Regions from separate parts of the Streptomyces sp. CA-288835 genome, predicted to be linked through region 1. Evidence: riboswitches for the same ligand, from Rfam matches in the RefSeq annotation. Region 1 holds a riboswitch; each other region holds the start of a gene.

The links. A riboswitch is a leader RNA that binds a small molecule or an ion and turns the genes downstream of it on or off. The one in region 1 is predicted to bind cyclic di-AMP.
Region 2: another riboswitch for cyclic di-AMP. It lies ahead of ACQEVY_RS12120 (M23 family metallopeptidase); the one in region 1 lies ahead of ACQEVY_RS27660 (transglycosylase SLT domain-containing protein).
Region 3: another riboswitch for cyclic di-AMP. It lies ahead of ACQEVY_RS06905 (M23 family metallopeptidase); the one in region 1 lies ahead of ACQEVY_RS27660 (transglycosylase SLT domain-containing protein).

What each region holds. Positions count from the first base shown of each region.
Region 1 is NZ_JBNJMW010000001.1:6,062,575-6,067,523, forward strand. Features, by position in the region: gene ACQEVY_RS27655 (FAD-dependent monooxygenase) at 1-1,191, opposite strand, end outside; cyclic di-AMP (ydaO/yuaA leader) riboswitch at 1,688-1,838, shown strand; gene ACQEVY_RS27660 (transglycosylase SLT domain-containing protein) at 1,843-2,580, shown strand; gene ACQEVY_RS27665 (hypothetical protein) at 2,672-3,415, opposite strand; gene ACQEVY_RS27670 (hypothetical protein) at 3,461-4,063, opposite strand; gene ACQEVY_RS27675 (hypothetical protein) at 4,842-4,949, shown strand, end outside.
Region 2 is NZ_JBNJMW010000001.1:2,672,234-2,677,182, forward strand. Features, by position in the region: gene ACQEVY_RS12105 (GNAT family N-acetyltransferase) at 1-194, opposite strand, end outside; gene ACQEVY_RS12110 (HPr family phosphocarrier protein) at 373-654, shown strand; gene ACQEVY_RS12115 (GntR family transcriptional regulator) at 802-1,497, opposite strand; gene ACQEVY_RS12120 (M23 family metallopeptidase) at 1,709-2,497, opposite strand; cyclic di-AMP (ydaO/yuaA leader) riboswitch at 2,511-2,668, opposite strand; gene ACQEVY_RS12125 (M16 family metallopeptidase) at 2,882-4,273, opposite strand; gene ACQEVY_RS12130 (M16 family metallopeptidase) at 4,270-4,949, opposite strand, start outside.
Region 3 is NZ_JBNJMW010000001.1:1,503,979-1,508,927, reverse strand. Features, by position in the region: gene ACQEVY_RS06915 (tyrosine-protein phosphatase) at 1-175, opposite strand, end outside; gene ACQEVY_RS06910 (alpha-galactosidase) at 368-2,467, shown strand; cyclic di-AMP (ydaO/yuaA leader) riboswitch at 2,769-2,932, shown strand; gene ACQEVY_RS06905 (M23 family metallopeptidase) at 2,935-3,861, shown strand; gene ACQEVY_RS06900 (DUF6250 domain-containing protein) at 4,041-4,772, shown strand; gene ACQEVY_RS06895 (SGNH/GDSL hydrolase family protein) at 4,895-4,949, shown strand, end outside.

The DNA of each region.
Region 1 (4,949 bases):
GGTCGCCGGGTCAGCGGGCGCCGTCCAGCCGAGCACCGGCGTCATCGAACGCAGCGTCGCCCGCGTCGGCGTCAGCCGGGCGGCCGTGTCGCGCAGCAGCACCGCGGGCGGCCACGCCAACTGGCCGACTGCGCCGAGGCGGGCGGAGCGGCGCGTGATTGCCTGGGTTCGCGGGCGGCGCAGCAGGTCGTACGAGCGGAGTGCGGCGCCAACGTCCGGGGTGCCGTCGAGGCAGTGGGCGAGGGTGACCGCATCCTCCAGCGCCTGGCATGCGCCCTGGCCCAGGTTGGGGGTCATGGCATGGGCCGCGTCGCCCAGCAGCGCGACCCGGCCGCGTACGAAGGTGGGCAGCGGCGGAAGCTCGTACAGGTCGTGCCGGAGCACCGCCTCCGTGGGGACGGCGGCCAGCAGGGCGGGCACGGGATCTGGCCACGACCCGAACCGGCGCAGCAGTTCGGCGTGCTCGGACGAGGACGAGAGCGAGGGCGAGGACGAGCCGGAGGCCGCTCCCTCCGGCAGCGACGCCGTCGCGAAGCAGTACATCCGCCCGCCCGGCAGCGCCGTGTAGCCGAACCTCTCTCCACGGCCCCAGATCGCCGCGCCCTCGGAGGGCGGCTCGGCGAAGGGCTCGGTGACCATGCGCCAGGCCGGGTAACCGGCGTACCTGGGGCCGGCCGCGTGAGGCCACAAGGTGCGGCGGACCGCACTGCGCAGCCCGTCGGCGCCGACCACGACGTCGGGCCGGGACCCGCCCCCTGTGCCCCCGCGGTGATCGACGACCAGACCGTGGCCGTCGTCGCGGACCGCGGACACCTCGCTGCTCGACCGCAGGCTGTCGGCGGGCAGTGCCTCGGTGAGCACCCGCAACAGGTCCGCGCGGTGCAGGACCACGAGGGGTTGGCCGAAGCGGCGCGCCAGCTCCGCGTTGTCCGTACGGGACAGCCAGCGGCCCCGGCGGTCCCGTACGCCACCTGCGGCCTCGACGGCGCCGAGTGCCCGTACGTCGTCGGCCAGGCCGAGCACCTCAAGCGCGTGCAGCGCGTTCGGCCACAGCGAGATGCCGGCGCCGATCTCGGTGAACTCCGGGGCACGTTCCAGGACTTCGACGCGCCAGCCCCGGCGGTGCAGGGCGATGGCCGCCGCGAGGCCGCCGATTCCGCCGCCGACGATGGTCGCGGCGCGCTGCGGCATGGGTCCTCGCTCTGCTTTCGGGCGTCGCCCGGTCAGGTGGCCGTCGATCCGGTGCCTGAGCGGCATGCGACGCGGCGCAGGTCCGCAGGTCCGGCTGGGAAGCGCCTCATCGCAGCATGGCGGCAGTCGCCTGTCAACGTGCCTAGGGGCCGACCGGCAAGGGGTTCTGCAAGCCCCGCCCCGGACCGCCCCCAGGAACGCGCAATGCCCGAGTTGCCTACATTGCCGCTTTGTTCAGTCTTAGTGGTACTTGATCGCGTGAAATGGGTCACGTGCGGATGGAATGGGCGTTGAAGGCGCACCTCGACAACTTCTGCTTTGCAGAACGTAAGTTGAGAGTCGCGTTCCGGAATAATCGGGCGATTTGCCCCTCGTTTTAGCGAGTTCATAAGGGGCGCACCGGGATTTCGAGGCTTGTTTCGGGTGTGTGCTCTCGCATACGTTCACGTCTCGATCCGGACGGAACGCCTAATCCTGCCGCCGCTCCGGAACCCCATTCGTCCACGCGCTACGGCAGGAGCGGGGGACCCAGGTAAGTCGCCGATCCGGGCAACCGGAACGGCTTGGGGTGAAGTCGCGCTCCCCGCGCGGCCGGGCAGCTCCCGCCCGAACCCGACAGCTCACCTCGCAGGCGCCGGAGAGGAATTCGTCATGCCCGCACGAGGTAAGCACCGCCGTACGAGAGTCAGCCGCATCGCCCGCGCCTTCGTCCCCGTAGGAACGGGTGGCGTCGCGCTCGCGCTCCCGTTCGTGGCGGTGAGCGGTGCCCACGCCGCCCAGCCGTCGGGGCAGGTCACGCAGGTCGCGCAAGCCGCCGCTCCGCAGGTAGAGCTCGTCACGCACAAGGTGGCCAAGGGCGACACCTTGACCAAGATCGCCAAGAAGCATGGCACGAGCGGCGGTTGGCAGGGGCTGTACAAGGCCAACCGTGCGGTCATCGGGAACAACCCGTCGATGATCAAGCCGGGTCTCACGCTGACGGTCGGTACGAAGAAGGCGGCCGCGAGCCCGGCGGCCGCCAAGTCCGCGGCGCCCGCCGCTGCCACGCAAGCCGCCGCGAAGACGTACTCGAACGACCTCGACGGCTGGATCAAGGAAGCCCTGGACATCATGGCCCAGCACGGGATTCCGGGCTCGTACGACGGCATCCACCGCAACGTCATGCGCGAGTCGTCCGGGAATCCGCAGGCCATCAACAACTGGGACTCCAACGCCGCGGCCGGCACCCCGTCCAAGGGCCTCCTGCAGACCATCGACCCGACCTTCAGCGCCTACCACGTGCCCGGCACGTCGACGGACCCCTTCGACCCGGTCGCCAACATCGTGGCCGCCTGCAACTACGCCGCCGACCGATACGGCTCGATCGACAACGTCAACGGCCCTTATTAAGAACGGCCCTTATCAAGAGGGATCGGGGCCCGTATCGGGCCTGAGCAGAACACCGGCCCGGGTACCAGGTACCCGGGCCGACGCACACCCGTCAACCGAGCTTCGCGTTCTGCTTCTTCAGGATCATCGCCGGGATCTTCGTGTCGCTGGGGTAGCCCTTGGAGATGGCCGAGCCGTTCACTGAGAAGTAGACGGCGACGACGTCGGCGCTGCGTACGGCCGCGCCGTGCACCGTATGCGTGACCCCCCTGAACGTCATCGTGGACTTGAAGGCGAGGGATTCGTCGCCTGCCGCATCGGTCTTCTCCGCGGTGACGGTGTCGTGCTTGCCGCTGTTGCCGTTCGCCTTGGCCGTGAAGCCGGCGCCGCAGGAGTCCACCGCCTTGGAGAGGCCGGCCATGGCGGACTCCGCCTTGCCCTCCTCCTCGTAGGCGTTGAGCGTTATGTAGTTGGACGGTTTGGTGAGCGGGTTGATCGACGCGAAATGGGTGAGGAAGGCCTGCGGTTCGCCCAGCGGGAGCTGGTTCATCGCGTACGCCAGTGGGGCGCAGACCTCTTTGTCGAGGGTGACCTCGTCCTGAGACTTGGCGAAGGCGTACTCCGGGTCCAGGTCTGCCTTCGCGACTTCGTAGTCACCGCCTATCTCGGCCTGGGTGACCATGAGCTTCGCCAGGCGATCAGCCGGGTTCGGCCCCTTCGAAGGGGTGGCCGAGGCCTCAGGTTTGGGCTTGTCCGCCGCCGCGTCCGTCTCCGAGTCACCGCCTCCGCAGGCGGTCAGGCCGGTGAGTACGGCTATGGAGAGGGCGCCGGCGGTCAGGGCAGCGGATCTCTTCATTCCTCTTCCTTTCCTTATCGATGGCTGCCGGTGGAAGCAACTGCCCTACTGGCCGGGGAACTTCCAGATGAACGGCTCCCCGTCCTCCTCCGCCCAGCGGACCTCCATCTCCTTGGCGTTCGCCGGGATCAGGTACGAGTCGCAGAAGGTGTGGCTCTCGCCCGTCTTCCAGCTCTCGACGTCGTACGGGTCCTCGCAGCCGGGCGCGTCGTCGGCGGCGCCGATGAGCAGGGTGCCCCGCTTGCCGTCCGCCCAGATGCTGGTGCCGTCGGCCGCGTCGGAGTCGGACGTCAGGGCCGGGCCGCCCTTGTGCGTGAACTTGAGGTGCGCGACCGCGAGCACCATGCCCTTGGCCTCCGCCTTGTCCTGCACCAGTTCCTGAGCCTCGGCCTCGGTGCCGACGTCCACCTTCATGGCGGTGATGTCGTACGTGACCTTGCCGTCCTCTTCCTCGACCTTGCCCTCGGCGCTCTCGCCCGTGGCCATCTCGCCACCGGAGGCCGCCTCGGCCGGAGTCGCCGCCGCCTTCGCCTTGCCGGCGGGCTTCTTCGCGTCGGCCTTGTCCTCCCCGCCGCCGCACGCCGTCAGCGCGAGCGCGAGAACGGCGACGGGCGCGGCGACGCGCAGGGCGGTTTTCTGGTGCAGCAAGACAAGCTCCTTGTGGGTGTTGTGATTGTGGGGGGATCTACTCGCGCAGGCAGCACGGCGGCGCGGCGCCACAACGGCACGGCACCACAGCGGCATGGCCACAACGCGGAACAGCCACAGCGACAGCCACAGCCGCGGCACAGCCACACAGCGCTACGCGGTCGGAGGTGCCGATTGCGATGCCGGTGCTCTACGGGGCTGCAAGCCACCGGAGTTGCACCAGGAAAGGCCCAACTGCTCGTCGGGCAGACGACGTTCCCCGTGCGCGGACCCGCTCGAACTCCCAGCGGAAACGCGATCAACAGATCCTGGGGTACCGCCCCTCACACTGTCAACAAGGCTGAACACTCACCGTCACCGGAGGCGCGAGCGTGCGGTCGCGGGGCGCCCTCCGACCTGGAAGGTCATCCCCCGGCCCACACCGCCCGCTCCTTAACGCGTGAGTAATTCGTGCAGGAACGGTGGCCTCCGCATGGCGATCACGTGTCTCGCGGGCGTCACGCCGTTCGCGCTCGCACAGCGAAACCTGCTCAGCAAGGCCCGTACTCAACGGGGAACCAACCGGCCTTCGTTGCGCGTGGATAACGTCGAGTCCTGTGAGGTTCGCGATCGTTGGCGCGCCTTGAGGGGCTTATGCGCCCCTGATACGGTGCGATGACTTGACACTCATTCCAGCACTCAAGTCGCTGGTTATTCGGCCAGGTCGGGCGGTACGTCCGATGCCGAATGGAGTGTCCCAAATGACGGAAACCTTCTTGGGTGTACGGGGAGCGGTTGCGTGAAGATCCAAGAGCGTACGGGGGCGGGTAACAACCGTTCCGCGGCGCCGGCTCAGCCGGCCATGGGTGAGCGTCTTCCCACGCCACCTCGCGAGCGCAAACCGGCA
Region 2 (4,949 bases), 3.4 Mb from region 1:
TTGGCGGACAGGCGCGGGTACGGCGCGAAGAAGCGGTAGTACTTCGACTCGTCGGACACCTGCTCGTAGAAGCTGACCAGGCGGTCGGCGTCGTCGGCCGTGATCGGCCGGATGCGCGCGGTGCCGCCGTCGCGCAGCACGACGTCGGCCTCCCAGTGGGCGGGATACTCGTGCCGATCCGACGAGGTCTGCATGGGCCCCAGAGTACGGCTCGTGTCCGACAATGGCGCGAGGCAGTCCGGGGCCCGACTCGGGCCCCCGCATGGGCTCGTGGCCTCTGCCGGGCCGGCGCCCGCCGGGGGGCGCTTCACGTATGGAATAGTGGTCTAGACAACCTGAGCACACCTGAGCACACCTGAAGGGCAGCATCACATGGCTGAGCGCCGCGTCAACGTCGGCTGGGCCGAGGGCCTCCACGCCCGCCCCGCCTCCATCTTCGTCCGCGCGGCCACGGCCGCCGGCGTCCCTGTGACGATCTCCAAGGCGGACGGCAACCCCGTCAACGCCGCGTCCATGCTCGCGGTGCTCGGCCTGGGCGCCAAGGGCGGCGAGGAGATCGTCCTGGCCTCCGACGCCGAGGGCGCGGACGCCGCGCTCGACCGCTTGGCCAAGCTGGTTTCGGAAGGGCTCGAAGAGCTGCCCGAAACTGTGTGACTCAAGGGTCGCGTTCAAAAGACGCCGTCCCGCACGCGCACCAAAAGGGCTCGCCCGAAATACCGGGCGGGCCCTTTGCAATTCCAGGTTGCGGGCAGCAGAAATAATCCCCCGCGAATTACTCCCCCTTTGTATACGGCGCCACTGTTAATGCCGCAGGCTCGCCGTGTTTACGGGGTGTTGCGAAGTCCTCACACGCTCCACGCGATCACCGTGCCCGGGAAAGCGCAGCCGGTGCGCGGCCGTCGCCCGCTCGGTGTGCAAGGCCGTGATCGCCCGGGCCCGCTCGCTGTCGCCGCGCGCGACGGCGTCCACGATGCCGCCGTGCTCCGACCAGGACTCGGCGGGATGGGCCGGCGCCTCGACCGCGTACATCCAGGCGATCTTGTGCCGCAGCTGGGTGAGCATCGAGGTCAGCGCGGGGCTGCCGGAGGCCTGTGCGAGCGTCTCGTGGAACCAGCCGCCCAGCGAGCGCAGATCCTCGCCCTGGCCCTTCCTGGCCCGCTCCTGGCCCAGCCTGACGAGGCCTCGCAGCACCTTGAGGTGCGCCTCCGTACGCCGCTGTGCGGCGCGCGCGGCGCCCAGCGGCTCCAGGAGCATGCGCATCTCCAGCAGGTCCGCGGCCTCCTGCTCGGTGGGTTCCGCGACGCACGCGCCCGCATGCCTGCGGGTGACGACGAAGCCCTCTGCCTCCAGCGTGCGCAGCGCCTCCCGCACGGGGACCCGCGAGACGCCGTAGCGACGCGCGAGGAGTTCCTCGGTGAGCCGGCTGCCGCGTTCGTAGACACCCGCCACGATGTCGTCACGGATCGCCGTGCATACCGAGTGCGCGGGAATACGCATGACCGGACCTCCGCCTTAATCCCCGCGAAACGCGGTCGATTGACGCTCGTTCGGTGACTCTATTGCAGAGTGCGGGAAATTCCGATGGCGGGCCGGAATCCATGGCGTTTTTTTGGACACATAGTCGCGCAGAACAGGCAGACGTCCGGTCAAGACGCACGAAAGCCCCGGCTCGGCGAGCCGGGGCCCTCGGGAAGGGTGCGGTGAGTCGTCAGAGGTTCACGCCGTGCGAGCGGAGGTAGGCGACGGGGTCCATGTCCGAGCCGTACTCCTGGGACGTACGCGCCTCGAAGTGCAGGTGCGCTCCGGTGACGTTGCCGGTCGCCCCGGAGAGGCCTATCTGCTGGCCCGGGGTGACGCTCTGGCCGACGGAGACGGAGAGGGACGACATGTGGGCGTACTGCGTGTACGTCCCGTCGTTCATCTTGATGACGACCTGGTTGCCGTACGAGCCCTCGAAGCCGGCCTCGACGACGGTGCCGGCGCCCACGGAGCGGACGGTCGTGCCGCTGGCGGCGTGGAAGTCGACGCCGGTGTGGCTGCCCGACGACCAGACGGAGCCGCCGGCCTTGTAGCCGGTCGAGACGTACGAGTCGCTGATCGGCGAGACGAAGGAGTTGAGCAGGCGCTTGCGCTCGGCCTCACGGGCGGCGCGCTCCTCGGCCGCACGCTCCGCCTTGGCCTTCGCCTCGGCGCGGGCCTTCTGCTCGGCGGCCCGCTTCTTGGCGGCCTCTTCCGCTGCCTGACGGGCGGCGGCCTCCTCGGCGGCCTGCCGTTGGGCGTGGGCCTGGGCGTCGATCTGGTCGGCGACCGAGTCGCCCATGGTGACGGCCTGGGTCAGCCCTGTCTGCTTGGCAGTGGACGGGCCGGCGAACGCCGGGGCGGCCAGAGTGCCGATGACACCGGTGGTGGCGAGTGTCGCTACGCCAACGGTCCTCGAGGACGTGCGCTTCGTACGGCTCGGGCGACGGTGCTTCCCGGTGGCGCGGGTGAACGCCATGAAGTGGCTTGTCCTTTCCTTCCTTCTCGCCTACCGGGTTAGCTGACGGGTTCGGAGCAGGAAGGTCTCCTACGGGCCCCCTCCTGGAGGGCGCCCGATTCACCCCAGGGACTGCGATGGGTCCCCGGCTCCCCTGGCTCGCGCCGTACGGGGACTCGGCGATGACTGTCCGGTGCCGCGGGTGCGGCGCAGTGCCTGACGGACAGCCGGACTGACGCTAAGCGGGTCATCTCTCAAATAACAAACGGATGACGGCTTTTGTAGCGCACGCCACAGGCCAGACACACAACCTCCATACCAACTCGCAACCAATCCAATCAATTTGGACAAAGAGGGACCCTGGAGGCTCATCAGCCTCCAGGGTCCCTGGGATGTGCGGCGGCTCTACTCGGCCGGGACCACGCTCACTTCACCGATTCCGAGGGCCTTGACGGGCTCCTCGATCTGGGCGGCGTCCCCGACGAGGACGGTCACCAGACGGTCCACCGGGAAGGCGCTCACGGCGGCCGCGGTGGCCTCCACGGTGCCCGTCGCGGCGAGTTGGCGGTACAGGGTCGCCTGGAAGTCGTCCGGCAGGTGCTGCTCGACCTGGTCGGCGAGCGTGCCGGCGACGGCGGCCGCGGTCTCGTACTTGAGCGGCGCCACACCCACCAGGTTCTGTACGGCGATATCGCGCTCGGCGTCCGTCAGACCCTCGGCCGCGAGCGTACGCAGCACCTTCCAGAGGTCGTCCAGCGCCGGGCCGGTGTTCGGGGTGTCCACCGAGCCGCTGATGGCGAGCATCGCGACGCCCGTACCGTCCGGGGCGGAGCGCAGCACCTGGCCGAACGCCCGCACACCGTAGGTGTAGCCCTTTTCCTCGCGCAGGACGCGGTCGAGACGCGAGGTGAGGGTGCCGCCGAGGCAGTACGTGCCGAGCACCTGGGCGGGCCACACACGGTCGTGCCGGTCGGCGCCGACGCGGCCGATGAGCAGCTGCGTCTGCACGGCTCCTGGGCGGTCGACGATGACCACGCGGCCGGTGTCGTCGGCGGTCACCGGAGGCACGGGACGCGCTTCGGCCGGCGAGCCGGTCCAGGCGCCGAGCGTGTCACCGAGCAGTCCGTCGAGGTCGACACCGGTGAGGTCGCCCACGACGACCGCGGTGGCCGTGGCGGGGCGTACATGCTTCTCGTAGAAGGCGCGTACCGCCGCCGAGTCGATGGCCGCGACCGTCTCCTCGGTGCCCTGGCGCGGGCGCGACATGCGCGAGGTCGCCGGGAAGAGCTGCTTGGAGAGCTCCTTGGCGGCGCGGCGGGCCGGGTTGGCGGTCTCGTGCGGGATCTCGTCGAGCCGGTTGCGGACGAGCCGTTCGACCTCGCTGTCCTCGAAAGCGGGCGCCCTGAGGGCGTCGGCGAGCAGACCGAGCGCCTTCGGGAGCCGCGATACCGGGACCTCGAGGCTCAGCCGTACGCCCGGGTGGTCGGCGTGCGAGTCCAACGTGGCGCCGCAGCGCTCCAGTTCGGCGGCGAACTCCTCGGCTGAGTGCTTGTCGGTGCCTTCGGAGAACGCACGCGCCATGATCGTGGCGACACCGTCCAGGCCCTGCGGCTCGGCCTCCAGCGGTGCGTTCAGGAGGATTTCCACGGCGACGACCTGCTGGCCGGGGCGGTGGCAGCGCAGCACCGTCAGGCCGTTGTCGAGCGCACCGCGCTCGGGCGCCGGGAAGGCCCAGGGCTTGGCCTCGCCGGCCTGGGGCTGGGGATGGAAGTCGATGGTCACGGTGGCCTCGGTCACTGGGCGCTCTCCTCGTCGGTGGCGGTCTCCTCGTCGGTGGCGATCGGCTCGTACACGAGCACCGCGCGGTTGTCGGGGCGCAGTCGGGCCTTGGCGGCCTCCTGGACCTCCTCGGCCGTGACGTCGAGCACGCGCTGTACGGCGGTCAGGGCGAGCTGCGGGTCGCCGAACAGCACGGCGTACCGGCAGAGTTCATCGGCGCGGCCTGCGACCGTACCGAGCCGGTCCAGCCACTCGCGCTCCAACTGGGCCTGGGCGCGCTCCATTTCCTCGGCCGTGGGACCCTCCTCGGCGAACCGGGCGAGCTCCTCGTCGACGGCCGCCTCGATGACGGGGACCTCCACGTCACCGGAGGTCTTCACGTCGAGCCAGCCCAGGGAGGGCGCTCCGGCCAGGCGCAGCAGACCGAAACCGGCCGCCACAGCCGTACGGTCGCGGCGTACGAGCCGGTTGTAGAGGCGGGACGACTCGCCGCCGCCGAGGACGGTCAGGGCGAGGTCGGCCGCGTCGCACGCGCGCGTGCCGTCCTCCGGGAGCCGGTAGGCGGCCATCAGCGCGCGAGCCGGGACCTCCTCCTCGACGACCTCGCGCAGCTGCTCGCCGATGATGTCCGGCAGGGAGCCGTCACGCGGGGCGGGCTTGCCGTCGTGCCCCGGGATGGAGCCGAAGTACTTCT
Region 3 (4,949 bases), 4.6 Mb from region 1:
GGCCCAGTGAGGCGAGGAACGCGGCGTCCTCCTCGGTCGCGTGCGCGAGATGGCCGCTGCGGAACAGTCGTCCGGGCGCCACGCGTCGGCCGTCCTCGGTCGGCAGGCCGCCCACATCCCGGAAGTTGCGCACTCCGGTCAGCTCGGGCTCGGTCGACGGGACCTGCTGCGTCACGGGGGCTCCTCCCAGTCGGCGGCCGACGCTGTTGTCGGCGGGGCGCGCTCTCGACCATACGACATGCGTTCGTGGGCCATTCAGTTGTCCACAGGCGGTGCCGGGGCGTTGTCCACAGGCGGTACGGGCGAGGCGCGGACGCCTGCGATGATGTTGTGCTTGAGCGAGCTTGTTCGGATCTGTGAGGACTTGATGGTGGAGATCGGCAAAGACGGTCGTACGTGGCTGCTTTCGGGGCCCACGAGCAGTTATGCCCTGCGGCTCACGGACCAGGACGAGCTGCTGCATCTGCACTGGGGGCCGCGCATCGAGCTCGCGGACGCCGAGGCGCTGGCCGCGGCTCCCGGACCGAAGTACTGGCCCTTCGAGTCCCCGCTCGACGGGCACGAGGAGTACCCGGTCGAGGGCGGCCCCCGCTTCGTACGGCCGGCGCTGTCCGTGCGGACGGACGAGCGGCGCGGCACGGAGTGGCGCTTTGAGGCGTACGAAGTGGATGAATCCGATGAATCGGACGGGGTCGAACTGCGGCTGCGGTTCTCCGACTCCGGGCTCGGCATCACGCTGCACTACCGGATGCGCCCCGCCAGCGACGTCGTCGAGCGCTGGGTGACCCTCGCCAACGAAGGGCCCGCCCTGGAGGTCCTGCGCGCCGACTCCGCGACCTGGACGCTGCCGGAGCGCGAGGGCTGGCGGCTGTCGCAGCTGCACGGGCGCTGGGCGGCCGAATCCCAGCTCGTACGAACAGACCTCACGTACGGCGAGAAGGTCATCGGCAGCCGGCGCGGTCACACCGGGCACCAGCATCTGCCGTGGGTCGCGCTGGACGTCGAGGGCGCGGCGACCGAGGAGCACGGCGAGGTGTACGGGTGCGCGCTCGCTTGGTCCGGCTCCTGGCGGATCGCCGTGGCCCAACTCCCGGACGCGCGCGTGCAGATCACCGGCGGCGCCGGGTACGACGAATCCGGCCTGGTGCGGCTGGAGCCGGGCGAGAGCTTTGTCACCCCGGTCTTCGCGGGGCTGTGGAGCGATGGCGGCTTCGGCGGGGCGAGCCGGGCCTGGCACGCGTACCAGCGGGCGTATGTGATCCCGGACGCGGACCAGGACCGGCCGGTGCTCTACAACTCCTGGGAGGCCACGGAGTTCGACATCTCCGAGGAACAGCAGCGGGCGCTCGCCCGGCGGGCCGCGGCGATGGGCGTGGAACTGTTCGTGGTCGACGACGGCTGGTTCGGGAAGCGGACCAGCGACCGGGCCGGGCTCGGGGACTGGACGCCCAACCCCGACCGCTTCCCGGCCGGGCTCAAGCCCCTCGCCGACGACGTGCACGCCCTGGGCATGCAGTTCGGGATCTGGGTCGAGCCGGAAATGGTCAATGCGGACAGTGAGTTGTATCGAGCGCATCCCGAATGGATTCAGTACCAACCAGGACGAAAGAAGACAGAGCTGCGTAATCAGCTCGTACTGAACGTCGCGCGCGAGGACGTCCAGGAGTACCTGTGGGAGCAGCTTCACGGGCTGCTCTCCAGTGCTCCGATCGACTACGTGAAGTGGGACTTCAACCGCTGCTTCACGGACGCCGGCTGGCCCGGGGAGGCGTACCCGCAGCGGCTGTGGGTCGACCATGTGCACGCCCTGTACGGCCTGTTGGACCGGCTGCGGGCCGCGCACCCCGGTGTCGCCTTCGAGTCCTGCTCCGGTGGTGGCGGCCGGATCGACCTCGGTGTCATGGCGCGTACGGACCAGGTGTGGACCTCGGACAACACCGACCCGCTCGACCGGCTCGCCATCCAGCACGGTTTCAGTCAGATCCACCCGGCGCGGGCCATGGCCGCCTGGGTCACCGACAGCCCCAACAAGCAGCTCAACGGGCGCGTGAGTTCGCTGCGCTTCCGCTTTGTGAGCTCCATGGCCGGAGTGCTCGGGGTCGGTGGTGACCTGACCGAGTGGAGTGACGAGGAACTCGCCGAGGCGCGGGACTGGGTGGCGCTCTACAAGGAGATCCGGCCCGTGGTGCAGCGTGGCGGCCTCTACCGACTGCGGGCACCGGAGGGCGGGCTGAGCGCCGTGCAGTACGTCCATGAGGACCAGGTCGTCGTCCTTGCCTGGCTCCAGGCTCAGCGTTACGGCGAGCCCGTGGCGCCCGTACGGCTGCGGGGGCTCGACCCGGTGGCGACGTACGAATGCCTCGAAACGGGCGAAGTGTACAAAGGTGCCGTGTTGTTGCATCACGGACTTCGGACCGGCCTGCGCGGGGACCTTGATGCGGCAGTTTTCCGTCTGCGTCGCATCTGAGAGTTGTGTCCGTATTGGAGTGCCTTCATTCCAACTCGCTCTGGAATGGGCACTCCTGAATCCGTGATGCGTGAGCAGCGTCATATTCGTGACGGTCCGCTGTCGCCATGTTCACGTAATTCAAGCGCGTTTACAGGGGATTTCAGCAAAGCCGGAGAGCGGTGATTCACGGAGCGTGACGGCGATTTCGGTCAAGGATCAAGAGAATGGGGCACATAGGCAACCCAAAGCTTGTCCCTGCGCGTCTTATTCGCTTACGTTCACGACCAATCCAGGCGGACGCCTAATCCTGCCGCCGCCTGGAATCCGCACACCGATCCGTACACGGCAGGAGCGGGGGACCCACAGGTACAACGCCTGATCCGGTCTCCGGAACAGGCTTGGGGTAAAGCTGCGCGAAAGCGCGGCCGGGCATCTCCAGCTCGCACCCGACAGCTCACCTCGCAGGCGCCGGAGAGGAATTCGCCATGCCCGCGAAGGGTAAGCACCGCCGCCCGAAGTCCGCGCGTTTCACCCGCTCGATCGCCGTTGCCTCAACAGGCGGCGCCGCTCTCGCACTTCCTTTGCTGGGAGCCGCCGGCGCACAGGCCGCGACTCCGCAGAGCGCGAACGCGTCTGTTTCCGACAAGGCCGAAACTGTTTCCCAGAAGGCCGTTGAGTCCGCTCCGGTCGCCGCTCAGAAGAAGGCCGCGACCAGGACGTACGAAGTAAAGACGGGCGATTCTCTCTCGAAGATCGCCAACGCCCAGAATGTCAGCGGTGGCTGGAAGAAGCTCTACGCCGACAACCGCCAGGTCGTCGGCAGTGACCCCGGGCTCATCCACCCGGGCCAGAAGCTGACGATCGGCAAGAAGGCCGCCGCGCCTTCCGGCGCCAACGAGGCCAAGGCTCCCCAGGCGGCCGCGGCCCCCAAGACGGCCGCGGCCCCCCAGGCACCCGCGAAGAAGGCCGAGCCCGCCAAGGCCGCCGAGGCGCCCAGCAGTTCGAGTGGCTTCACCATGCCGGTCGACGGCGCGACCGTCAGCACGCCGTACCGGATGTCGGGCGGCATGTGGTCCAGCGGCTACCACACCGGCGTCGACTTCGCCGCCGCGACCGGCACGTCGCTCAAGGCTGTGGGTGCGGGCACTGTCGTCTCCGCCGGCTGGGGCGGCGCGTACGGCAACCAGGTCGTCATCCAGCTCAACGACGGCCACTACGCCCAGTACGCCCACCTTTCGTCCCTTTCCGTCTCACAGGGGCAGTCCGTGACCGCCGGTCAGCAGATCGGTCTCTCCGGCGCGACCGGCAACGTCACCGGCCCGCACCTGCACTTCGAGATCCGCACCACGCCGGACTACGGCTCGGACGTGGACCCGATGGCGTTCCTGCGCTCGCACGGCGTCTCCGCCTGACGCCACCTGAGCGCCGCCGCGGGCGGATCGCGTCTCCCTCTCACGCCGAAGGCCGGACCCCTGATCCCCGGGTCCGGCCTTCGGCTTGTTCGCGGGGTCGACAGAGGTGGCGGGCTGCCGTCAAGATCTCCGGGCAAGCGCTTTCTGTCCCGCCCTGACGCCAGCCGAGGAGACGCTCCATGACGACCCGCAGAGCCTTCGGAGCCCTGGCGGCCGGTGCCGCCCTCGCGGCCGTGGCCCCCGCGCACACAGCGAGTGCGCATGCCTCGAGCGCGTCGGCGGGCCACCGCCGGGGACGGCTCATCGCCCGCGACGACTTCCGGCACGGACTGGGGCAGTGGGCAACGGAGTTGCAGGAGGGCGGCAGGGTCACCGCGTCCGGCGGGGTCATGGAGATCGAGGTGCCGAGCGGCGCCACGGTCTGGTTCAAGCGGAAGATCGCCGGGCCGTACGTCATCGAGTACACGGCCACACCGGTCTCCGCGGGCGGTGTCAACGACCGGGTGTCGGACCTCAACAACTTCTGGAACGCCGTCGACGTCCGCTCCCCGGACGACCTCTTCGCCACCCAACGCGGCGGCGCCCTCGACGAGTACGACTACCTCAAGACGTACTACTCGGGCTACGGCGCCAACTACAACTCGACCACGCGGCTGCGCCGTTACGTGGGCCAGGCGGGCGTCCGGCCGCTGATCTACGACTACACCGAGCCCTTGCTCGTGGCGAACCGGCCCCACCGCGTCCGGATCGTCTCGCACGGCTCGACCGTCCAGTGGTGGAACAACGGGCGGCTCGTCTTCGACTACGCCGACCCGGAGCCGTACACGAGCGGGCACTTCGCGTTCCGGACCGTATGGAGCCATTTCCGGATCACGGACTTCCGGGTGTGGGAGCTCTGTATTCCGAGTTGACCGGGACTTTACGCGTGGCTTATCTCACCGTCCGTCAACCCTTTCCTACGGTCGCGTAGCTCACATCGAAAGGTGAATCATGGCTCGATGTGGCAGACGATTCGAAGAATGACAGCAGATCAGTGATCGGGTCGTACGTGGCGGTGGGGGACAGTTTCACCGAGGGCGTCGGCGACC